DNA from 4 places in the Neomoorella humiferrea genome. Region 1 is predicted to be linked to each of the others. Evidence: riboswitches for the same ligand, from Rfam matches in the RefSeq annotation. Region 1 holds a riboswitch; each other region holds the start of a gene.
What was found. A riboswitch is a leader RNA that binds a small molecule or an ion and turns the genes downstream of it on or off. The one in region 1 is predicted to bind cyclic di-GMP.

Region 1 (5,815 bases):
AGATCATGCCGGCTATAGCTGCTGAAAGGGAAATTGAAGAGGCTTTGAGCAGGTTCTGGCAGAAGGAAACTGCTGCCAGCATGAGCGAGGCGGCCGCCGCTGCCCTGGAAGCTCCCGGTGCCGGCGGTACCGAAGGGGCACCGGCTGTACGGCTGGTTAACAGCTTTATCCAGCAGGCAATCCAGATGCGGGCCAGCGATATCCACATCGAACCCCAGGAGGGGGAGGTGCGCGTACGCCTGCGGGTGGATGGCCTGCTGCGGGAGTTAACCCGCCTGCCCCTGGGGGTTCTAAGCAGCCTGATCTCCAGGATCAAGATCATGGCGGGCATGGATATTGCCGAAAAGCGCCTTCCCCAGGACGGTCGATTTCAGTTTACCCTGGGTAAACGCAACGTCGACCTGCGGGTTTCCAGCCTGCCCACAGTTTACGGGGAAAAGATCGTTCTGCGCTTGCTGGACCAGGAGGCCATGCTCCTCTCCCTGGACGACCTGGGATTTTTGCCGGCCATAAAAGAACGCTTTGAGAATCTCATCCACAGTTCCTACGGCATGCTCCTCATTACCGGTCCCACTGGTAGCGGTAAGACGACGACCCTCTATGCCACCCTTAACATTTTAAGCTCGCCGGAAAAAAACATCATTACCATTGAAGACCCGGTAGAATACCTGCTGCCCGGCATCAACCAGGTGCGGGTCAATCCCAAGGCAGGCTTGACCTTTGCCTCCGGGCTGCGGTCTATCCTGCGCCAGGATCCCGATATCATTATGGTAGGAGAAATTCGCGACCGGGAAACGGCAGACATCGCCGTCCGGGCGGCGACCACCGGCCATCTGGTGTTCAGCACCCTTCATACCAATGACGCTGCCGGGGCCGTCACCCGCCTCTTAGATATGGGCGTTGAACCTTACCTGGTCAACTCTTCCCTTATCGGCGTAGTGGCCCAGCGGCTGGTACGCCGGCTCTGCCCCCACTGCCGGGAGATTTACCGGCCCGAACCGGGGTCTTTGGAAAAGACCTGGCTGCCAGCAGTAGAAGAACTCTGGCGGGGTCGGGGTTGCCAGCGCTGCAGCTTTACCGGTTATGCCGGCCGGACGGCCATCCAGGAGGTACTGGTGATGAATGAAGAACTCCGCAGCCTGGTGACCGCCAAGGCACCGGCCATGACTCTGAAAGAGGCGGCCGTAGCTGCCGGTATGGTGCCTTTAATCGAGGACGGCTTGGAAAAAGTCCGCCAGGGAATTACCACGGTAAGTGAAGTCCTGCGTGTTTCCCTGGGCGGTTTGTAAAGACCAGACTGTACTGTCCCGGGTGGCATATACTTCCATTGATCTTGAATTCATAGTCCTGCCCTTTGCAGTTAGCCCGGCACCATACGTTGTTTATTAACATTGGTAGCAGTTGGCTATTAAAAATCCTTGCGTTTGTTATCCTGGCTTTATCCGGGAGGATTAAAATGTTCGACATTGAAACCATCCTACGGGCGGCGGCTGCCGCCGGGGCCTCCGATGTCCATCTCTCTGTTGGCCTGCCGCCGGTTTTCCGGGTCCACGGCGAACTCCAGGTTCAGCGCCAGTGGGAGCCCCTTGATGCCGGGATGACGGCCGCCCTGGTACGGCCTATGGTGGGCGAGAGGTGGGAGGTATTGCAAGAGCGGGGAGAAATAGACCTGGCTTACTCCCTGCCCGGCGTAAGCCGTTTCCGGGTCAATGTCTTTCACCAGCGGGGGAGCGTTAGCGCAGCCATCCGCCTTATACCCAGGGAAATACCCAGCCTGGAAACCCTGGGATTACCGCCGGTGGTGGCCGAGCTGGCGGAACGACAGCACGGCCTGGTCCTGGTGACGGGGCCGACGGGTAGCGGCAAGTCCACCACCCTGGCGGCCATGGTGGATAAAATCAACCGGGAACGCAGCTGCCATATTATTACCCTGGAAGACCCCATCGAATACCTGCACCAGCACCGCCGTAGCATCGTCAACCAGCGGGAAGTGGGTTCAGATACCCGTTCCTTTGCCAGTGCCCTGCGGGCCGCCCTGCGTCAGGACCCGGATGTTATCCTGGTCGGCGAGATGCGCGATCTGGAGACCATTGCCACGGCCATCACGGCCGCGGAAACGGGCCACCTGGTCCTGGCGACTTTACATACCAGCAGTGCCATCCAGAGCGTGGACCGGATCATTGACGTTTTCCCGCCCCACCAGCAGGGACAGGTCCGTATCCAGCTGGCTGACACCCTGGAAGGGGTTATCACCCAGCAGCTTTTACCGCGGGCCGATAGGAAGGGTCGGGTCGCCGCCGTGGAAGTGCTGATTGCTACCCCGGCTGTCAAGAATCTGATCCGCGAGGGTAAAACCCACCAGATTGTTTCCAGCATGCAGACGGGAGCCCGCTACGGCATGCAGACCATGGACATGGCTCTGCGGCAGCTGGTCACCAGAGGGGTAATAACGGATAGAGAATTAAACAATGGTTAACGGAGCCAGGATTAGCAGGAACTTGCCTTTTTATGACGAATTAATGTCCATATATCCTCGTTCAAGGCAAACCTGGCGAAAGCCAGGGGCGCAAAGCTACGGGCCTGTAGACGCTGTCCATGGCCGCCGGGCTGCCGGGGAAGAGTTCTATCTTTCCCTGTTGCCGGTGGCTATTTATATTTTGGAGGGAAAGCATGAATTTTGCCTACCGGGGAAGGGATGCCAGGGGGAATGCAGTTAGCGGGACAATTGAAGCGGAAAGCCAGGAACTGGCCATCAGGGAACTGCGCCGGCAAGGGATTTTTATTACTTACTGCCGGCCGGCAGTTGTAACCCCAGCGAGGGACTGGCGGCGCCTTCTCCGGCGTCCGGTATCCCGTCGCGACCTGGCCCTCTTCAGCCGCCAGCTGGCGACCATGCTGGGGGCTGGCCTGCCGATTGTGACGGCCTTGCATATTTTACAGCGACAGGCAGAAAATCCTTCTCTGCGAGAAAGTATCGGTATGCTTCTCCAGGACCTGGAGTCCGGGGAGGCCTTTTATCGGGCCCTGGAACGGCAGCCCCGGGTCTTCCCGCCTATTTTCATTCACACCGTAGAGGCCGGTGAACTGGGTGGGGCCCTGGACGAGACCCTGGAGCGCCTGGCCGGGCACCTGGAACGGGAACATGAGGTAGAGGAAAAGGTCAAGTCAGCCCTGACCTACCCGGCGATAGTCAGCATGGTTGCCCTGCTGGTAGTTATTTTTCTCCTGACTTATGTCCTGCCTTCCTTCCAGGTCATGTTGAACAGCTTGCAGGTGCCCTTGCCCTGGCCGACGCGCCTGGTTATGGGGCTAAGTGAAGGGTTACGGCGCTTGTGGCCTTTTCTGGTCCTTTTCCTGGCCGGCGCCAGTTACGGGTTTTACCGCTGGCAGCAAAGGCCAGCGGGGCGCTACCAGGTCGACCGTTTGTTCCTTCGTTTACCAATTTTCGGTCCCCTGCATCATAAGGCGGTTCTATCTCGTTTCAGCCGTACCCTGGGTACCCTCCTGCACAGCGGTGTACCGGTCCTGCTGGCCCTGGAAATAGTGCGGCGTACGGTGGGCAATGCTGTGGTGGCTGGCGCGGTGGAGCGGGCGGCAGAAAGCGTTCGCGATGGGCAGAGCCTGGCGACTCCACTGGAAGCGAGCGGCGTCTTCCCTCCCATGGTGGTGGAGATGATTACGGTAGGCGAGGAAACTGGGGCCCTGGATGCCATGCTAGAACGAGTGGCGACTCTTTATGAGCAGGAGTTGGAGGCGGTCGTGGCCCGCCTGGCCTCACTCATAGAACCAATCCTGATTGTCGGGCTTGGTGGCATTGTGGGGGTGATCGTAATTTCGGTCTTTCTGCCCTACTTTCAGATGCTGGGCGGCATAAGGTAGAGGCGCGGGGGTATCTTTTTTCTCGTTTTGCCGGTGGCTATCCTAGCAGCCTGCCCTCATGACAATGCCCTGGCCGGCGGTTCAATGTCGAGGAGTGCCAGGATAACTCTGCATCCTGCCGCGTTTGAGATCGGGGATAATAATGCGGGTAAGAGGGGGGTGATTTACTTGTAGGTTTCCCCGGCGGGCTGGCAGCAGGAAAGCAAAAAGCGCAGGCAAAAAAATCAAGGAGGTTGATTTATTTATGTGGCAGAGACTGAAAAAGGCGCGGGACCAGCGGGGTTTCACCCTTGTCGAGCTTCTGGTGGTCATCGCCATCATCGGCATCCTGGCCGCCATCATCGCACCCAACGCCTTCAAGGCCATCGAAAAGGGCAAGGTGGCGGCGGCGGAAGCGGATTATAAGGCGATTAAGGCAGCGGTGCTGAATGCGTATACAGATACCGGGACTTGGCCGCCGTCGTCAACAGATTGGGGTGTAGATCCTGGCCTTGTGGACAAAAATAAGTGGAGTGGGGGTGCCCCGTCTACATGGAACGGCCCCTACCTGGAAAGGTGGAAGGACAAGAACCCTTGGGGCGGAAAATACTATTACGGACAGGGTGCTCCTCCTGACGGCAGCTGGAGTTGGGGAACAACAGCTAGGTGGCTTCAGTTGGAAAATGTGCCAGGTGTTAAAAGTGACGGTACCCTTCAAGATGGCAGCTCTGCAATGATTTTACAACAAGACCTTGGTACAGATGTTGTAAAAGCAAAATCAGGTAGCACTGTCCTTTACATTTTGATTTCGAAAGACGAGTAAGGTTTCTTTAATAAAGAAAACAGACGGGGTTTTTAGCAAGACAGCAGGAGTTCTGGCCTTAACGGCCCAGAAAGAGCGGCAGCCTCGGTGTGATACGGTGCCGGGGCTGCCGCAGCACCCTGTGCAACATTAGTGGCGCGGGTGGTATGACTTAAGAAGGTTGGCGGTAGTAGCCAGCTGGTTACCGTGATGTCGAAGCCGACTCTGGTATACGCGAATGGCGCAAATGATAGGAGCAAGACTTTTGGTTTGCAGTTGCTGCGCTGTCGGCGGTCCGCGTGTTTTGGTGGAGGAAGGTGGGCAAGTGAATGTGGGCTTAACCTGTCTTCGCCGGGACAGCCGCGGCTTCACCCTGGTAGAGCTTCTGGTAGTTATCGCCATCATCGGCATCCTGGCCGCCATCATCGCCCTCAATGCTTTTAGGGCAGTGGAGAAGTCTAAAATTTCCAGAACGATTCGGGATATGACCGCCTTAAAGTCGGCGGTGCTGGCCTTTTATGCCGATGTGGGTTTCTTCCCGGCTGACCCGGAGCCCTGGCACCAAGATCCAGGTCTGGGAGTAAAACCGGACACTGTTACTTATAGGGCTGATACAATCGCGGCTATGGGCTTGACGGAGCAGGAATATCGAGATAGACTTAATTCCCGCTGGCAGGGACCTTATCTAGATTTCTCCCTAACCCAGAAGACCGCCTGGGGAGGCAGGTACGATTATGAGTGCTGGCCCGGACAGGGAATCTTTGTAACTATTCATGAAATCCCCGAGGCCAGCGCCGACAAACTGGCGGAACTGAGTCCCTTTGAAGTTTATTATAAGGGGCAAGATGATGTTAATCCTAGTTTGCACAAAGTTACCTTAAAGATTACCGATTGGATTTACTAAGCGGTGGCACCGCAATGGTAAGGCCAGGACAGCAGCGGGTTGCTTAACAAACTGCCGTCCGTCTTTATTTAGACCTGCCTGAATTATGCTCTTGCTGGCATTTTTTCAGGGGTCCCCCAGCCTAAACGAACAGAAAATGCAGGGTGCATTTAAAGTGTTTTATATTCTAAGGCAAAAACTGAACAACCAACGTGGCTTCACCCTGGTGGAGCTTCTGGTGGTCATCGCCATCATTGGGGTGCTGGCGGCCA
Region 2 (5,815 bases), 1.1 Mb from region 1:
GATGAGCTTTAGCAGGATGTTTTCTACGTCCTCACCCACATAGCCGGCTTCCGTAAGGGAGGTGGCGTCGGCAATGGCGAAGGGTACATTGAGTATCTTCGCCAGGGTCTGGGCCAGCAGGGTTTTACCGCTGCCGGTGGGGCCAAGCATGATGATGTTGCTCTTCTGGAGCTCAACGTCATCCATCCTGGCACCGAGGTTGATGCGCTTATAGTGGTTGTATACTGCCACGGACAGGGCCTTTTTGGCCTTATCCTGGCCGATGACATATTGATCGAGGATTTCCCTGATCTCTTTGGGTTTAGGCAGCTCACCCATCTCCAGGTTGAGATCCTCGTTCAGTTCTTCCTCGATTATCTCGTTACACAGTTCTATACACTCGTCGCAGATATAGACGCCGGGGCCGGCGACCAGTTTTTTAACCTGGTCCTGAAGTTTCCCGCAGAAGGAACACTTCAGCTGGCCCTTATCGTCGGTATATTTATACATGTTTAGTTCACCTCGCCGTCCCTATTTACGGGGCAACTCGCGCTTGGTGATCACCTCGTCGATTAAACCGTACTCTTTGGCTTCCAGGGGCGTCATAAAATGATCGCGGTCGGTGTCCCTGGCAATCTGTTCCACGGGTTTACCGGTAATGTCGCTCAAAATACGGTTTAAAGTATCCCGGATGGCCAGGATACGCTTGGCGTGGATCTCGATATCTACGGCCTGGCCCTGGGTGCCGCCCATGGGCTGGTGAATCATGATCTCGCTGTGGGGCAGGGCGAAACGTTTGCCCTTGGCGCCGGCCGCTAAAAGAAAGGCACCCATGCTGGCCGCCAGGCCGACGCAAATGGTAGATACATCGGGCCGGATATACTGCATGGTGTCAAAGATGGCCATCCCTGCAGAAATGGAGCCACCGGGGCTGTTGATATATAGGTGGATATCTTTATCGGGATCCTCCGCTTCCAGGAAAAGCATCTGGGCAATCACCAGGTTGGCCACATGATCATCTATGGCGCTGCCCAAAAAAATGATACGGTCTTTTAGCAAGCGGGAGTAAATATCGTAGGCCCGCTCGCCCCTGTTCGTCTGCTCAACGACAACCGGTACCAGGATAGACACTCCTTATCCCACCTCCATAGGAAAATGTTACTCCCCTGCAGCAGCAGTTTCTCCCTTCTCCTCTACTCCGCCTTCCCGGGGCGGAACGGCCACGCTGTTTTCCACCAGAAAATCAATGGTCTTTTTGATCATTATATCGTATTTCAGGAAAGACAAGTCGCCCAAATTTTTCCGGACTTCTTCGGGATCCTGCCGGAAGGCGCGTGCCATTTTGTCGATTTCCGCCACCACCTCTTCTTCAGTGGCCTCAATATTTTCCGCTTTTGCTATGGCCTCCAAAACCAGCTCCGTCTTTACTTCCCGTTCCGCTCCGGGCCGGAATTCTTTATCTAGATCTTCCATATTCTTCCCGTTTTCTTTTAAGAACTCATCTAGAGTTATTTTTCTGATCTGTAAGTTGCGCTCCAGTTCGCGGATGCGAGCAGCGATGCGTCGTCTGACCATAACCTCCGGGAGATCTACTGTTGCCGCATCTACGACCTTGGCCACCACCGCCTGCCTGACGGCGGCATCGATTTCCTGGCGCCGTCTTTCCTCCAACCGACGGCGGATATCCTGGCGCAGTTCGTCTAAGGTTTCGCACTCGCTCACGTCTTTGGCGAACTCATCGTCTAAGGGCGCCAGCTCTTTTCGCTTAATTCCCCGTACGGTAACCTGAAAGACGGCTTCCTTGCCTGCCAGATCCTTTTGATGGTAGTCGGACGGAAAGGTAATGTTTATGGTACGTTCTTCATTCACCCTGGCACCTACTAGCTGTTCTTCAAAGCCGGGGACCAGTGTGCCCGAGCCTAATTCGAGGGTAAAATTGCTGCCCTCCAGGCCGGGATGGGGTTCTCCATCTACCGTACCTTTAAAATCGATAACGACGATGTCACCTACCGCTGCGGGTTCGTCTTCGATGTTTTTCAGGGTGGCATACCGTTCCTGCATGCTTTTAAGGTAGGCGTCGACGTCTTCTTCGCCGACCCGAACCTCGGGTTTTTCTACTTCAACCCCCTTATAGGGTCCCAGCTGGACTTCAGGTTTTACCTCGACCTTTGCCTTAAAGATTAAAGGCTCGCCCTCTTCTACCTTGACTATTTCTACTTCCGGCCGGTCGATGGGTTCCAGGCTGTGTTCGGCCAGGGCTTCTTCATAAGCCGGCGGCACGACAATTTCCACCGCTTCGTCATAGATGGGCTCTTTGCCTATATAACGCTCGAGGATAAAACGCGGCGCCTTTCCTTTACGGAACCCCGGTATGTTTACCCGCTTTACCAGGCGGCGATAGGCTTGATCTATGGCCTTTTGTACCCTGGGGGCTTCCACTTCTACTTCCAGAAGTACCTGATTTTTATCCAGCTTCTCGACGGTTGCCTTCATTACTTAACTGCTCCTCCCTGATCCCTACTACGTTTAGCATATTTCGCCGTTGCCATTACCTTTTCCTGCCGCATCCTTAAAAAGCAGCATTTAGAATAACACCTCGGACAGGTTAATACCCGTGCCGAGGCCCTCAGCGAAAAATATGGAGCGGAAGACGGGATTTGAACCCGCGACCCTCGCCTTGGCAAGGCGATGCTCTACCACTGAGCTACTTCCGCCCGTAATAAGGTACTCCCTTTCCGTAGCGTTATCTTAGCAGATAGCACCGGTCCTGTCAAGCTTTCTGCCGCCAATTTTTGTAGTTATGCATTATTGTATCATCAACCTTTTGTAAAAGATTATGGACGAGGATTTCCACCTGACCCTCAATCATCCGCAAAAGAAAGCGTTTATACGGCGCTGACACACTTTTACGAGACAGGTAATCGTCCAAAAGGGCTTCCAATACTTCCAGGTTTATAAGCCTTTCCCTGCATGACATCCGGTAATCCCCTTCCTGTGAGCGGGCCCCAATGCTACTAAAAAATTAAGGGCGGCGCGAAAACTTAAGGCCGCCCTGAAACTCAATGCTTAATAAAAAATCAGCATCAAGGTACCGGCAGCCTGGCGATCATAGCTTAAAAAGCCTTAGACCCATGGCTTTGCGTCCCCCCCTTTCGGTGGGGTTTGCCTTTAGCGGTAACATTTTACTTTTTATTACGCTATTCGACATCAATACCTTTTTTCCTGCAAAATAAAAAAACAACCCGGCTAATTCCGGGTGTGGTAGGAAATTTATATTTAAAAAGGAGGTCAGAGGGCTTTGCTCACCTGTATATTAACATGCAGGAGTTATAATTGTATTAACGTCACTTTAAAAATACATTAAAATATATGCCCGGCAATCTAGCTTTTATCTAATTTTTCGCCCTTTGCCATGCTCTCCAGGAGCTTGGCCCGGCCGGCCACGTTGTTAAGATGCTCCAGCATGGCATTGCGCGCCTCCCGCGGTTTTTTATTGCGGATGTTTTCTATGATTTTCCGGTGTTCCGTAACCACGAGTTCGCGATGCCACGGAAAAGTTTTACCATAGCGTAAACTCAAATGGAAATACTGCCTGATAATGTGCTCGATGGTGCTGGCGGTTTGAATAAAGATGGGGTTTTTGGTAGCCAGGGCTATAGTGTTGTGGAACTGATAGTCGGGTTCGATGGTGATTTCTCCCCGTGTTATCTCTTCTTCCAGTCTTCTTTCCGCCGCCTCAATGGCCTCAAGATCTGCCTCGTCACGCCTCTCGGCCGCCAGGGCAGCGGCTTCAGCTTCCAGGGCCCGGCGAAACTCCACCCAGGAAAGGAGCTGTTCGTACTCCACTTCATTTATCTGGGCGAGAACGTCCTCGGCCTCCAGGGGAAAACGCTTGATGTAAATCCCGTTGCCGTGCCTGATCTCCAGGATACCGCTCGAAGAGAGGACGGAAAGCCCCTCCCTTAATGTAGGGGTGCCCACGCCGAACATTTCACTCAGCTCTTGTACGGGCGGCAGGCGATCGCCAACCTTATATTCGCCTGATTTTATAAGCTGAAGAATACGCTCCACCACTTCTTCATACATTTTCTTTTTCCTGATGACTAGCCTTTCTTTCATAAACATCACGCACCTGTACCTGACTGTAAATAAATTCCCATAGCTGCCGCCCAATCGTTTTTATCTCTTTTAAAGCGAGGTCCAGGCCTTCATAAATCCGGCCCGGACCTCGCACGGCGACTTGATTTTCCCTATTTCTTTCTGACCTCCACCTGGGCCAGCTTTTCGTAGAAACGAATGATGGCCCCGTGGTCGGCATCCCCCAGCCCGTCAACCTTTAAGGCCTGGAGTATTTCCATAACAACAGCCGTCAAGGGCAGGGGCACGCCCGCCTCATGGCCGGCCGACAGGGCATTGGCCAGGTCTTTAATGTGTAAATTGATGCGGAAACCGGGTTTGAACTGACCGGCCAGCACCAGGGGCGCTTTGGCATCCAACACCGTGCTCCCGGCCAGACCGCCGCGGATGGCCTGGTACACCAGCTCCGGGTCGACTCCGGCTTTGGTGGCCAAAACCAGGGCCTCGGACATGGCAGCGATGTTCAGGGCGACAATAATCTGGTTGGCCAGCTTGGTAACATTGCCGGCGCCAATTTCACCCGTGCGGACCACGGAAGAACCCATGGCCTTTAAAATATCGTAGCATTCATCAAAGTCTTCCTGCCTGCCACCCACCATTATCGAGAGGGTGCCGTCGATGGCCTTGGGTTCGCCGCCGCTTACAGGCGCATCAAGCATACGCACGCCCTTTTCGGCCAGCTTTCCGGCTATTTCCCGGCTGACCATAGGATCGATGGAACTCATATCGATTAAGATAGAACCGGGGCGGGCCCCTTCAATAAGACCGTTGGGTCCTAATACGGCCTCCTTTACATGGGGGGAATTGGGGAGCATGGTGATGAATTTATCGCATCTTTCGCCCACTTCACGACAGGAAGAGGCAGGTTCCGCGCCGGCGGCAACCACATCGTCTACCGCCTGCTTGTTGATATCATAGACCACCAGCTCATAGCCGGCCTTTAAAAGATTCTTGCTCATGGGTTTACCCATGATACCCAAGCCGATAAAACCGATTTTGCCCATCTTTTTGGCCCCTTTCTTTAAGTTTTCTATCCTGGAAAATTACTTCTCTCCAGGCTGGCTTTGTTTTTGCTTCGGCATCCTTGCCTTTAGAATTCGGCCTTGGACATTTTGTCCTCGATGCCCGCCCTCGCTCCTCGGCTTTGCCAAGGCTGTTTAATCGCTCAGACCAAGTCGCTCGCTCTAAACAAATGCCAGCCCGTTATTTTTCTTCTGATGGTGCCGCTATAAGTTGGTATAAATTTCGCACCTTAATAACTTTCATTTAACCCAGGGTGTAACCGTACTCCGTCACCCAGGATAATGATTTAAGGGTATCGGGAAGCGGGATGTACTCCAGGGATACATATCCCTTGTATCCAACGTTATCCAGTTCGCGGAAAAGGAAAGGATAATTTATTTCACCGGTTCCGGGTTGATGCCTACCGGGGTTGTCGGCTATCTGAATGTGGCCGATCTTTGCCAGGTGTTCGCGCAAGATGACCGTCAGGTTTCCTTCCACCTTCTGGGCATGGTAAATATCGTACTGTAAAAATACGTTGGCGCGACCGACCTCGTCAATGAGCCGCAAAACCTGAGCGGTAGTGTTGAGCAAGAAACCAGGTACGTCGTAATAGTTTAAGGGTTCCACCATAAGGTTTATACCGTATTCCCCCAGAACTTCGGCCGCGTAGCGGACGTTCTCCACTAGTACCCGC
Region 3 (5,815 bases), 260 kb from region 1:
AGAGGCTAAAAAGCGGGATCACCGGCGGTTGGGGGCTATGCTTGGCCTTTTCAGCCTCCAGGAAGAAGGGCCGGGTTTTCCCTTTTTCCATCCCAAGGGCATGATTATTCGCAACGAGCTGGAACAGTTCTGGCGGGAAGAGCACCGCAAAGCCGGCTACCTGGAGATCCGCACGCCCATAATCTTGAACCGTTCCCTGTGGGAGCAGTCGGGCCACTGGGATCACTACCGAGAAAATATGTATTTCACCAAGATAGACGAGGCCGATTACGCCATCAAACCCATGAACTGCCCGGGAGCCATTCTGGTCTATAAATCAGAGCAGCACAGCTATCGCGACCTGCCTTTGCGCCTGGCCGAGCTGGGGCTGGTGCACCGTCATGAAAAATCCGGCGTCCTCCACGGCCTCATGCGAGTACGGGCTTTTACCCAGGACGACGCCCACATCTTTATGCTGCCCCACCAGATAACGGCAGAGATCCAGGGCGTCATCGACCTGGTGGATCGTTTCTACAGCCTCTTTGGCTTTAAGTATCACGTCGAGCTCTCCACCCGGCCGGACAATGCCATGGGTTCGGATGAGATCTGGGAAACGGCTACCTCGGCTTTGCGCCAGGCCCTGGAGGCAAGGGGCATGGCCTATGTGGTCAATGAAGGAGACGGAGCCTTCTACGGCCCCAAAATCGATTTCCACCTGGAGGATTCCCTGGGCCGGACCTGGCAGTGCGGCACCATCCAGCTAGATTTCCTCATGCCGGAAAAATTCGACCTTCATTATATCGGCGAAGACGGCCAGAAACACCGGCCGGTAATGATTCACCGGGTCGTATTCGGCAGTATAGAGCGGTTCATCGGCATTTTAATCGAGCATTACGGCGGAGCCTTTCCCGTGTGGCTGGCTCCGGTACAGGTGCGGGTGCTGCCCATCACCGACCGTCATAATGAATATGCCTATAAGGTGAAAGAAGAACTGGTGCGGGCTGGCATCCGGGCCGACGTCAACGACCGCAACGACAAAATCGGCTACAAGATCCGCACCGCGCAGCTGGAACAAATCCCTTACATGCTGGTGGTGGGGGATAAGGAAGCAGCCGAAGGTACCGTATCTGTCCGGGAACGCCGCGCCGGGGATACGGGCAGTGTGCCGCTGCGTACCTTTATTGACAGGGTAACAGGGGAGATTCAAAGACGAGAATAAAACTTTCGCTAAAACAAGCCCACCTGGCAAGGAAGCCGGGCGGGCTTCTATGTAGGGCGGCTTAAATAAGTTTCACTTTGAATGCAACGACTGCTTCATGGATTTTATGAAATGCACCAGGGCCTTTATGGTCGACGGCTGTATTTCTGCTAATTCATTTATCAGCTCGCCGATCTCCGGGCGCAGATTGACAATAGTTGCCGCTTTGTTGCCCATATCTTCCATAAGAAGGTTAAGCTCGGCCTCATCCATAAGAAAAGAAGATAAGCAACGTGGAGTCGGAACGTTTTACCTGCCATAATTAACTTTGCGTTGTTGTAGTTTTTTGGGAGGATTTTGGAAAAAAAACGCGAATATATAATTACACCTAAGGAATTTGGAAGGAGATTGTTAAAATGGCAAAATATAGAAATGGGGGGGGGGGGGGTATATAATTCCCAAACCTCCCTATTATTGGAAACAAATCCTCTCTCCATCCTCTTTCTATTTTACCTTCTTTCCCTCTGTCTCGCCCGCGGTAAAATCATTCTTTTTTTTCCATAATTCCCCTAAATCAACATTAAACTCACTTTCCCTGCGTATCTTATGCTCAAGGGCAAACCATGTCGAAAGACATTGGCGCAGAGCCTTAAGCCCCTTTCATGGGTTTTATCGCCAGGCTGCAGCAGGTTTTTTGCCGGCCAGCCTTCAAAGTTACGAAGAATTAACAGCCCAGATTAAGGAGGGCAAAGTGTTGGCACTCACCTAGCTGCCTTTACAGGAAGAAGCTGGCGATAGTGGATCTTTTGAAGAAAAATAGCAGATTGCTTTCCCGATAAGCGATAACGCCAAATGTTTAAAGGGCGGTTAAATTGGAACTACCCTGAAGACTTATAATTGGCAAAAACTAACTACACCCGATCACCCCTGATACTAAGCAAATTGTTAAATAAGTCAACGTTAAGGGCAAACCCGTTAAAAGACGGGGTCGCAAAGCCATGGGCCTAAGGCTTGTATAAGCTATGGTTGCCAGGTTGCCGGTGGACCTTCGAGGAGATAAAGTGAATTGTATAGGCTCGTAGAGGGAACAGGTAACCTGTTCCCTTTATTTTTTGCTAGACGAAAATTATTTCCTCTAGTCACTATCGTATCCAAACAATGTTTGGTTAAAATGGTTAAACAAATACCGAAAACATTAAGGAGAAGTTTGTAATCATGGCAATTAATGCCTCTAAAACATTGGAGCCTTTACCTTCTGCCAACCGAGGAATATACGGCGAGACTCGCAAGGGTGAACCGGACAAAGAAAGCGATAAGAAAGAAATGGAGGCACGGACTTTTGCAAAGCTGCAACAGATTGCCGAGCGGATAGCCAGCGCGGCGGAAAAACTTTCTGCCGGCGTGGAGGAAGCCTCCAGCGCGGTAGAAGAACTACGAACTGCCATGGAACAAATAGCCAGCGGAGCCCAGAAAGCGAGCGGCGCTACCCAACAGTCCTTGTCCGCTATCCAAGCTATCGGCGAAGCTGCCAAGCTTTCGGTGCAGCAAGCGCGGGAATCCTTGAACCGGTGTGAAGCCATAAAGAATCTGGTGAGCCGCATGATTGACGATATTGAGGTTTTGATCCAAGGGGTAGACGCCAGCGCAGCCAGGAACGAGGAGTCGGCCAGGGTCGTAGCAAAACTGGAAGAAGAGGCGTCCAAGATTGACGAGATCGTCCGGACCGTAGTAAGGATAGCCGACCAGACAAACCTTCTAGCCCTGAACGCTGCAATTGAGGCGGCGCGGGCTGGGGAGCACGGCCGCGGGTTTGCTGTAGTGGCGGACGAAGTAAGAACCTTGGCAGAGACTTCCGAGAAAGCGGCCAGCGACATACGGAAGATAGTAGACAGTGTGCAGGAAGACGTGCGCACGGTGGCTGAAGCCATCAACAAGGCAGCTGAGGTAGCCAGGGGCGAGGCGGAAAAAGGTAAGACTATCACGGAAGAGCTTAAGAAGATTACTACTTCTGTAGCCAAAGTAGTGGAAGGAGCTGCTAGGATTGAGCAGCTGGTCACGGAAGTAGAAAAAGCGGTAGCCGAGTTCCAGAAAGGTAGCGAACAGATAGCTGCGACTGCTGAGGAGCAGGCCAGCGCCACTGAGCAGGCCTTGCAGGGGGTTGAGCAACAGGCCCGGGCACTAGAGGAGATAAGCAATAACAGTAATAATTTAGCCGATCTGGCTGATGAACTCAAGCACTCGACTGATGTGGTCAAATCGGCCGAGGGCCTGGCGGCAGCGGCGGAGGAACTATCCTCGGCCATTGAGGAGGCCAGCCGTTCGGCAGAAGAGATTAACGCCGCCCTAAATCAAATAGCGAAATCGGCAGAGCAACAGGCATCGGCTTCTGAGGAATTCTCCGCCGCCATCAAGCAGATCGAAAAATCGATGGGAGTAATTGCGAAGGAGGCCGATGAGTCTAAATCTGCAGTACAGGAACTTAGTGACTTGCTGGCTGAGAACAAAGTCAGGGTAAATGAGTTGATTAAAGGGATCAAGCAGGCGGCAGCCACCAACCTTGAGAACGTACACAAGGTTAACCAGCTAGAGTGGAACGCCCGCATGATCGATAAGATAGTAGACACCATAGAGAGCGTAAGCATCCAGACCAACATGCTGGCGGTAAGCGGCGTTATAGAGTCAGCCCGGGCCGGCGAGTACGGTAAGGGGTTCGCGGTAGTAGCTTCAGACATCCGGAACCTTGCCCAGGAGAGTGCCCGCAACGCCGAGCAGATCAAGGAAATGGTAAAGGGCATTCAAGAGCAAGTGATGAACGTACAGTGGGACATTACTACTATTGGGGATGTAATTCAAAAGGAAGCGGAAAAAGCCCAAAAAACAACGGCCGACCTTGACCTTATTGAAACCGATATGCGGGTGGTCGTTGAGGGGGTGGAAATGGTTAAAAAGCAGGCAGATGAAAGCCTCCTAAGGGTAGAAAAGGCAGCCAGAGGAGTAGAGCAGATAAGTACGGCTGCCCAGGAAGCCAGTAAAGCGGCAGAAGAAGCAGCCGCCGCCAGCCGCCAGCAAGCAGAAGGCATGAAAGAGCTTGCCCAGGCTATCGAGGAAATTGCAGCTCTGGCGGACGAGCTCCAGCAGGGCTAAAGAAATCGGAGTGAACGAGGAGGAAGGTATATGGCAATAGCCGGGGCAACGGTTGCAAGCCTTGACCAGTACGTGGTCTTTCGTCTGGGACAGAAAAGCTACGGCATAGCGATAGAGTACCTCCAGGAGATCATTCGTGTTCCATACGTGGTGAAGGTGCCCCTGACGCCCCCGTACATGCGGGGGCTCGCCAACCTCAGGGGCAACATTCTTCCGAGTATTAAGCGGCTGAATTTAAAGCGGGGAGCTTAAGGTAAGCCCCTTAATAGTTTACTCGACGTTTTCAAGGAGGAATTATAGAGGAACATGCTTACTTCGGATTCCCGTGAAATACCATCTATTGCGGAAGGTGCCAGCATCGCAGAAGCCATAAAAAAGATGCTTGAAAATGATAGTTTTGTATTGCAGGTAATCAATAATGCGGAAGAACCTGTAGGGTGGCTGCACGGTCTGGACATTCTGCGAACCTTTGTGAAGGAACCCGGCATGAATAGGATAATGGAAAGTGGCATAAGGGTATTCATAAAACCTATTGCCGAGGACGACTACCTGGAAGAAGAAGCAGGGCTTTCAGCTATATGTTTATGGGCGGAAAAGAGGGAGCACAACCCACCTTATTTCCTCACCAGGAAGGGGAAATCGGGCATCTTTACAACGTATGGGCTGTTGCGGGTAGCCCTGGAAGAACGCGACCGGGAAAGGGAACTGCGAAAAGAATCAAAAGTCCAGCTTGCAACGCTGCGCCATTCCCAGGAAGAACTTGAAATGGCCCTGGGCAACCTTATTGTCGATCCCGAAGTTGTGGCCCGGCTTAAATCCATACCGGAATACCGGGACGAGTACGACTCGGCAACCGGCAAAATAAAGATTACCGGCATTATAAAGGAAGGGGTTTACCGCCACGTCATCAATATTCTTCGGTTGTTGACGGAATTGTTTATGAAAGGGCTGAAGGCTGTCGACGGCATTTCAAGGGAAATATTAGTACAAACCTCTATCTATCACGATGTTGGTAAAGTCCAGCCCCATCTAGAGGTCGGCGATATGGTCGACCCTAAAGAAGCCTTCGAGCCGGGGCAGTACCACGCTTTCCGCAGCGCCTCTTTGGCCCGCAAGGTTTACCAACTGGAGCGGAGCATAGTTTATCTTATTCAATATCATCACCATCCCGACGGTGAACTGCCGTCCGATTTTCCTCGGGGCCTTTTACCCATGCATAGGCTCTTCCGCCTGCTGGATGGGCTTTCGGCGGGGATCACCAGGCGGGGCTCCAGGATAAGCCTGGCGGTAAGGGGAGCGATCGTCCAGGTGAGGGAAGAAAGCGCCCATCCGATTTATAACCGTTGCCTGGAACTCGATCTTCATTCCGGCCGTGTAGAAGTGAAGCCCCTGGAGCAGCGAGTGGAAACGAACTATTAATCTAAAGGTTTAACGACCTTTCTGCCGGAATACAGGTCCAGCTCCAGATGTTGGTTGTAGAGGGGAAAGGAGCTT
Region 4 (5,815 bases), 1.2 Mb from region 1:
CTTTCGAGCCTCATCCGGCGGCGTTTAAACCCCAACGATCTCCTGGAGCACTTAAAAAGTCATCCCATGATCCGGCGGTTGTTGAGCGGCGGCGAGATTAGGGAATACCAGGCCCACCTGATTCCTGAAGGCGGCTACCGGGCCATTCCCAGGCTCTATGGTAACGGCGTTCTGGTGGTCGGCGACGCCGCCATGCTGGTCAACGGCATCCACCGCGAGGGGTCGAATCTTGCCATGACTTCCGGATTGCTGGCGGCGCAGGCCGTCCTGGCCGCCCGGGAAAAGGGCGACTACAGCGCGGCCACCCTAGCGCGCTACCGAGATATGCTGGAGGAGAGCTTTGTCTTGCAAGATCTAAAAAAGTATCAAGATGCTCCCTTTTTCTTTGACCAAAATCCCCACTTTTTCATCCTTTACCCCCAACTCCTTTCCCGGGCGGCCAGGGAGTTCTTGACCGTCGACAATGTACCCAAGCGGGAAAAGCAGAAGCGCATTTGGAGGGAAATTACGGCCGAACGCAGCCGTATACAACTGGCCGGGGACCTTTACCGCCTCTGGAAGGTGATGGGATGATGCGCCTGGAAGATAAACTTTTCCTCAACCGCTACCAGACGGATAAACACCCTCACTTAAGGATCAAAGACCGGGAAGTTTGCCGTCACTGTGAAGGCAAGCCATGCACCTTTATTTGTCCGGCCCGGGTATATGTTTGGAATGACAGGGAGGAGAGGATCGAAACGGCCTACGAGGGTTGTGTGGAATGCGGCACCTGCCGCTATGGCTGTGCCCATGATAACATCGACTGGCGTTATCCCCGCGGCGGCTTCGGCATCCTTTATAAATATGGATAAACTTTCATGGGCAGCTTTGCTAGGAAAACTATAGAAGTGTTCCCGTGACCATCGAGCAGATCATCAAGCTCCTCAACCTGGACCTGTCCTGGGAATATGCAGCCATGATCCAGTATATCCAGCACGCCAGCATGCTTACCGCTCCCCAGTATGTGGCCATTATTGATGAAGGGCTTCAGCATGCCCGGGATGAACACGAACATGCCGTAAAGCTGAGTGACAAAATCCAGTAACTTGGCGGCATCCCGACGGTCCAGGTGCAGGAAATCAAAATCTCCCTCAATGACGTCGAAATGTTGCGCCAGGACTGGGGGTCGAGTATGACGCCCCGAACCGTTAACTGCAGCGTATTGAACAACTGGAAGCCTTAAAATTGTACGACGTCGCCCAGGTCATCAGGAAAATTGCCGTAGTGGAGCAGGAACATATTCTTGACCTGGAGAAGGCCCTGGGCACTCAGAAGGTAAGATAACTAGCAATTTGCGGCAGGGGTAAATTGACATTACTTTTTCCTAAGAGAAGGAATTTGTTGAGCGAGGTCGAATAAAAAATATTATAGCAACTGATTGGAGGATAATTTCTGTGCTGGCAAAGTGTATAACAGAAATTAACATAAAAAACAAAAATAGCCAATGGGGGGGGGGGGGGGGGGATTATATGCCTTGATTGTAAATATTTGGAAAAAGATCTCCCCTCTATTAGCCCCCTTAAAATTATTGCCAATAACATTCCTTCCAACCTCTCCACTGTTACCTTCCATAACACCTCCAGGAACGAAAATTTCCATGTAATTTTTTGGGAGAAATATCCGGGGGTGATTGGACTACCGTCACCGTTCCTTCTCCCTCGCTCCCAGGGTTCCCTAAGAGATATCTATCTCTTAAAGCAAATAAATTAAAGTGTTTAAGGGCAAACCACTCGAAAGGGTGGGACGCAAAGCCATGGGTCTGTAGCCACTATGTTGGTATGACTGCCAGGCTGCCACTTTAAAGTCGGTTTTTAATTTTTCCTTAACTTTTAAAGGGTTTAAAGGGCAGCCAGGCAAATTGCTCGTGGCTGCCTTTGCTATTTCTAGATGGAAGGAAGGCGGGGGGCGGGTTTATGCAAAGGGATATGGTTACCAAAATTTTACTAGAGATTCGCCGGTACTGGCCGGCCCTGTACTTACACTCAGCTGCGGTGGCCAACTTTGCCTTAAGGATAGCCATGGAGCTGGGAATAGAAGCCCGTCATTGCCAGGACGTGTTAACGGGTGCCCTCTTGCATGATGCCGGCAAAATGCATGTAAGTTTGGAGATATTGACGAAACCGGGGCCACTGACAGAGGCAGAATGGGGGCAGATGAAAAAGCATACCGACTATGGGGCCGACTGGGTGGAACAAAGAGGGGGCAACGATGAGGTGGTAGCAGTTATTCGCTACCATCATGAATGGTGGAATGGAAACGGTTATGCCGGCCTTAAATATGAACAGATCCCCCTGCTGGCCAGGATAGTAACCATCGCCGACGCTTTGGATGCCATGACGGCGTCGCGCCCATATCGTAAGGCGATTGCAATTAGTGAAGCCCTGATGGAAATACATAGCGGGAAAGGATTGCAATTTGACCCGGACATATTAACCGTCTTAAGGCAAAAGGCCACCTACGAACCGGCAACCTACCAGGAACCCCGCACCCTTGCCAGGCAAATCGAAGTAGAAAAAGAATGGCTCGCGAGGTTAATTAAGATTTACGGCGATCTTACCCATCCTTTAATAATTGCCCAAAGTCACTGGTTGGACAAGTTGGTGTTAAGCATTTATAAGTTACAAGAAGGGAAAAGAAAGGAAAAACCTCTCTTTATGGGAGAAAGAGAATTTTTAAACCTGACTAAAAACTAGAGCAGTGGAGGGGGGCAGGTGTGCAGGAGTGTAGCCAGTGTACCCGCAAGACCCCAAATCGTTCTTGCGTCGATTGCGATTATTTCATGAGTCCCGGCCCTTTACGCCGGAAGCCACCGGTGCCCATAGGCATTAGCCTGGTTGCCGCCGATGGTAAACGTTATGCTGGCCGTATCCTCGTATTGAATACCATGGAACTGGGCCTGGAAACCCAAGCTCCCGTTCCCGGTCAATATCGAATTTATTTACAGCAGCATCTCAGCCTGGATGTTGCAGGGGTACCCACCAGGGGCAAGGGCAACATCCACCTTTTTGACATTTTAGCTGTTTACCGGGGTGAGGAAACAGCCAGCCGCCTGGGTAATGAAGAATACCGTTTGCTGACGGATAGCACCGGGGACTTCATTGAGCAAGTATCCCAATTAGTTCCCGCCCATTTACAGGAGCTGGTTAAAGAACGACTGCGTGCCGAGTTAGAAAGCTCGGAGATTTTTAACGCCATGCGGTTGGGCAAGGTGATGCGTTACGAAAAGGGGCGGTTTCGCCATCTGACAGGACAGGCTGACCTGGAACTGCCCCTGCCGGCAATAGAAAATTTAATGCGCCAGGCAATAGACCGGGGAACCCATTGCCGGGAAGTAATAGTAAGTGAAGACGGTAAAAGGATTTATGACCTGCACGGGATACCCCTTGACTCCCGGGCAGGGGGCCTGGTGGCCTTTGATCTTACCGAAATTATTGAAAAGGAAAGGCAGATGCGCCGCCAGGAGATGGTGGCCTACCGGGAAGCCGTGGCTGCCGTCACCAATGGGCGCCTGCAGCTTTTGACTTCAGAAGAAATGGTAGCTGTATTATCCCAGGGGAAGGAACTGGCAAGGGGAGTAGTTAACAAGGCTGCTGACATAGCTTTGGCTCGCAACAAGTTATGCAGTCTGTTACCCGCGGCTTTTAGCGCCCGTGCGCACGGCATGGCTTTATCTTTAACGGAGGCTTTGACCAATACCTTAAAACATGCTACGGGTGGTGAATGGGTGGTCCGGCAGACGGATGCGACCATCCGGATAATTATTCAAGACCAGGGCCAGGGAATTAAGATAAAAGATTTACCCAAAGCGGCTTTAATGCGACATTACTCCACCCAAAATTCTCTTGGTTGCGGGTTTACTTTAATGCTTTATTATGCTGATAAAGTTTATCTAACTACCGGTTCCAGGGGAACCACCCTGGTTCTGGATTTCCATCAATCAGCAGGTGAAGATAAAGAAATCTGTTCTCCAGCTTCTTAAGTAAAGAAAGAGAAGGAGCGATATTATGCTGGCAATCACTGTGACCAAGGGCGATAATGGGCGCTGTTTAAACCTTAAAGGGGAGTTAGACATGGAAACACTGGCCAAGCTGGAGCAAGCAGCAGAAGTGCAGGAAGGAGAGCGGCAATTGGAAATAAACCTGGCAGGGGTATCCTTTATAGATTCTACAGGTCTCAGGGGTTTATTAGAAATACAGCGCCGGTGGTCAATGAAGGGGGGTGAGGTACGGGTTATTAACCCCTGTCCGGAGATTGCCGAAGTTTTCCGGCTCGTAGGTATGGAAGAACTTTTAGATTGTAGCGATCAGAGCAAGGTAACCGGGGGTGAATATTAAATGTCCCTGGATACCGGTGGCAAGGGGAAACAAATAATACATGCCGGTATACAGGGTGCCGGGTGTAGTATTCCAGCAGACCTGGAAGGCGGCGACTTTTTTGATTTTATTCCCCTGGGTGAAGACCAACTTATTGTTGCTATCGGAGATGTAATGGGCAAAGGTATGCGTGCCGCCGGGCAGATGAAGGAGCTTTGTACAATCTTACATGCCTGTACCAGGAAAGATCTGTCCCTATTGGAAATCATAAATCAGCTGGCTGCAATCGGAGGAAAGCGGCTGCATCGCGCCGGTTCCTTTGCCACCCTGTGCCTTATTTCTTATGAACGGCAGCATAATTGTTTAACCTGCCTCAGCGCCGGACACCCGTCTCCGGTAATATTTTCAGGCCGTAATATCCACGTACCCCGGGTAAGGGGGGTGGCCCTGGGTTTCCTGGAAGAATACCAGGGTACTCGACCGGAACAAGTTGTCCTGTCTTGCGGCGATGTAGTTATCTTGTATACCGATGGCCTGGTAGAAGCCCGCGATGCCAATGGTCAAAATTATGGTTTAAATCGCCTTGAAGAGATAGTTGCCGCCAATACTTGCCTGGATGCAGTTGAACTCCGGGAGGTTATCTTAAATGACTTGTTTACCTTTACCGGCTGCAGGCAGCAAAGGGATGATGTAACCCTGGTAATACTTAAGAAAGACCTGGAAAGGGGGGGTGAGTGTGTTGGAGATCAAGGTAAATAAAGAAAAGGAAAAGGCCACCCTGCTGGTAGCGGGAGAATTGGACTACAGCAATGTTGCCCAGCTGCAGCAAGAGATTGCAAGGCAGGAGGCTCCCGTGGTGGAGGTAGTTCTTAAGGACCTGCAGTTTATGGATTCCTCTGGTGCCGGGATGCTTCTCAACCAGGCCAGGTTGTTGAGCCGGCAGAACCGCGTTTTAAAAATTACCCATATCCCCGCAAATATTCGCCATGACCTGGAAATAATTGGCTTTTTTCGCGTCTTAGAAACCCTTAAAGGCACCCCTCAAAGTGGAGGGGAGTGATTGCATGTGGAATCTTTAAAGACTGGAGCCCTTGAACAACCCGGGGAAAATGGCGTGGCACCCAGGGCGGCCGTAATAAACGGACAGCTGGTAATAAAACACCCGCCCGGAGGCCCTTATCCGGTGATCGTGCCCTGCCCGGGGTTGCGCCTAGTAGTAAACGGGGAAGAACGAAGCGAACCGACGCCTGTAAATGAGAAGGATAGGGTGGAAATAATCGTTCTGGATGAAAGGAGGGAAGGATACTGGCAGATAAAGGTTAGTGCGGATAAACAGGAGGCACTTTTACAGGTAAAACCCTGGGTGTTAGTCCGGCGGCAAGTGCGGGACCTGCTACCGGCGCGGGTTTTATACCTGGAGGTCCTGGAGCAGGAGGAGTTCTATAAACCTTTTACTCTGGAAG

Region 2: it holds a riboswitch for cyclic di-GMP, as region 1 does, so the genes downstream of both, MHFGQ_RS02580 (hypothetical protein) here and MHFGQ_RS08205 (type II secretion system F family protein) in region 1, are expected to answer to the same signal.
Region 3: it holds a riboswitch for cyclic di-GMP, as region 1 does, so the genes downstream of both, MHFGQ_RS09585 (methyl-accepting chemotaxis protein) here and MHFGQ_RS08205 (type II secretion system F family protein) in region 1, are expected to answer to the same signal.
Region 4: it holds a riboswitch for cyclic di-GMP, as region 1 does, so the genes downstream of both, MHFGQ_RS00350 (HD domain-containing phosphohydrolase) here and MHFGQ_RS08205 (type II secretion system F family protein) in region 1, are expected to answer to the same signal.

The regions. Positions count from the first base shown of each region.
Region 1 covers NZ_CP136419.1:1,574,722-1,580,536, reverse strand. The annotation lists gene MHFGQ_RS08215 (GspE/PulE family protein) at 1-1,289, shown strand, start outside; gene MHFGQ_RS08210 (type IV pilus twitching motility protein PilT) at 1,457-2,476, shown strand; cyclic di-GMP riboswitch class I at 2,532-2,615, shown strand; gene MHFGQ_RS08205 (type II secretion system F family protein) at 2,671-3,879, shown strand; gene MHFGQ_RS08200 (prepilin-type N-terminal cleavage/methylation domain-containing protein) at 4,124-4,681, shown strand; gene MHFGQ_RS08195 (type II secretion system protein) at 4,986-5,564, shown strand; gene MHFGQ_RS08190 (prepilin-type N-terminal cleavage/methylation domain-containing protein) at 5,719-5,815, shown strand, end outside.
Region 2 covers NZ_CP136419.1:511,568-517,382, reverse strand. The annotation lists gene clpX (ATP-dependent Clp protease ATP-binding subunit ClpX) at 1-489, opposite strand, end outside; gene clpP (ATP-dependent Clp endopeptidase proteolytic subunit ClpP) at 511-1,110, opposite strand; gene tig (trigger factor) at 1,138-2,472, opposite strand; tRNA gene MHFGQ_RS02585 (tRNA-Gly) at 2,619-2,693, opposite strand; gene MHFGQ_RS02580 (hypothetical protein) at 2,750-2,956, opposite strand; cyclic di-GMP riboswitch class I at 3,070-3,156, opposite strand; gene MHFGQ_RS02575 (FadR/GntR family transcriptional regulator) at 3,361-4,098, opposite strand; gene garR (2-hydroxy-3-oxopropionate reductase) at 4,230-5,120, opposite strand; gene hyi (hydroxypyruvate isomerase) at 5,383-5,815, opposite strand, start outside.
Region 3 covers NZ_CP136419.1:1,838,331-1,844,145, reverse strand. The annotation lists gene thrS (threonine--tRNA ligase) at 1-1,198, shown strand, start outside; gene MHFGQ_RS09590 (hypothetical protein) at 1,271-1,414, opposite strand; cyclic di-GMP riboswitch class I at 2,133-2,219, shown strand; gene MHFGQ_RS09585 (methyl-accepting chemotaxis protein) at 2,393-4,321, shown strand; gene MHFGQ_RS09580 (chemotaxis protein CheW) at 4,352-4,573, shown strand; gene MHFGQ_RS09575 (HD domain-containing protein) at 4,628-5,740, shown strand; gene MHFGQ_RS09570 (HD domain-containing protein) at 5,737-5,815, opposite strand, start outside.
Region 4 covers NZ_CP136419.1:57,175-62,989, forward strand. The annotation lists gene MHFGQ_RS00335 (FAD-dependent oxidoreductase) at 1-573, shown strand, start outside; gene MHFGQ_RS00340 (4Fe-4S dicluster domain-containing protein) at 573-851, shown strand; gene MHFGQ_RS00345 (ferritin-like domain-containing protein) at 896-1,084, shown strand; cyclic di-GMP riboswitch class I at 1,750-1,837, shown strand; gene MHFGQ_RS00350 (HD domain-containing phosphohydrolase) at 1,953-2,732, shown strand; gene MHFGQ_RS00355 (ATP-binding protein) at 2,753-4,018, shown strand; gene MHFGQ_RS00360 (STAS domain-containing protein) at 4,044-4,373, shown strand; gene MHFGQ_RS00365 (PP2C family protein-serine/threonine phosphatase) at 4,374-5,111, shown strand; gene MHFGQ_RS00370 (STAS domain-containing protein) at 5,089-5,412, shown strand; gene MHFGQ_RS00375 (DUF342 domain-containing protein) at 5,419-5,815, shown strand, end outside.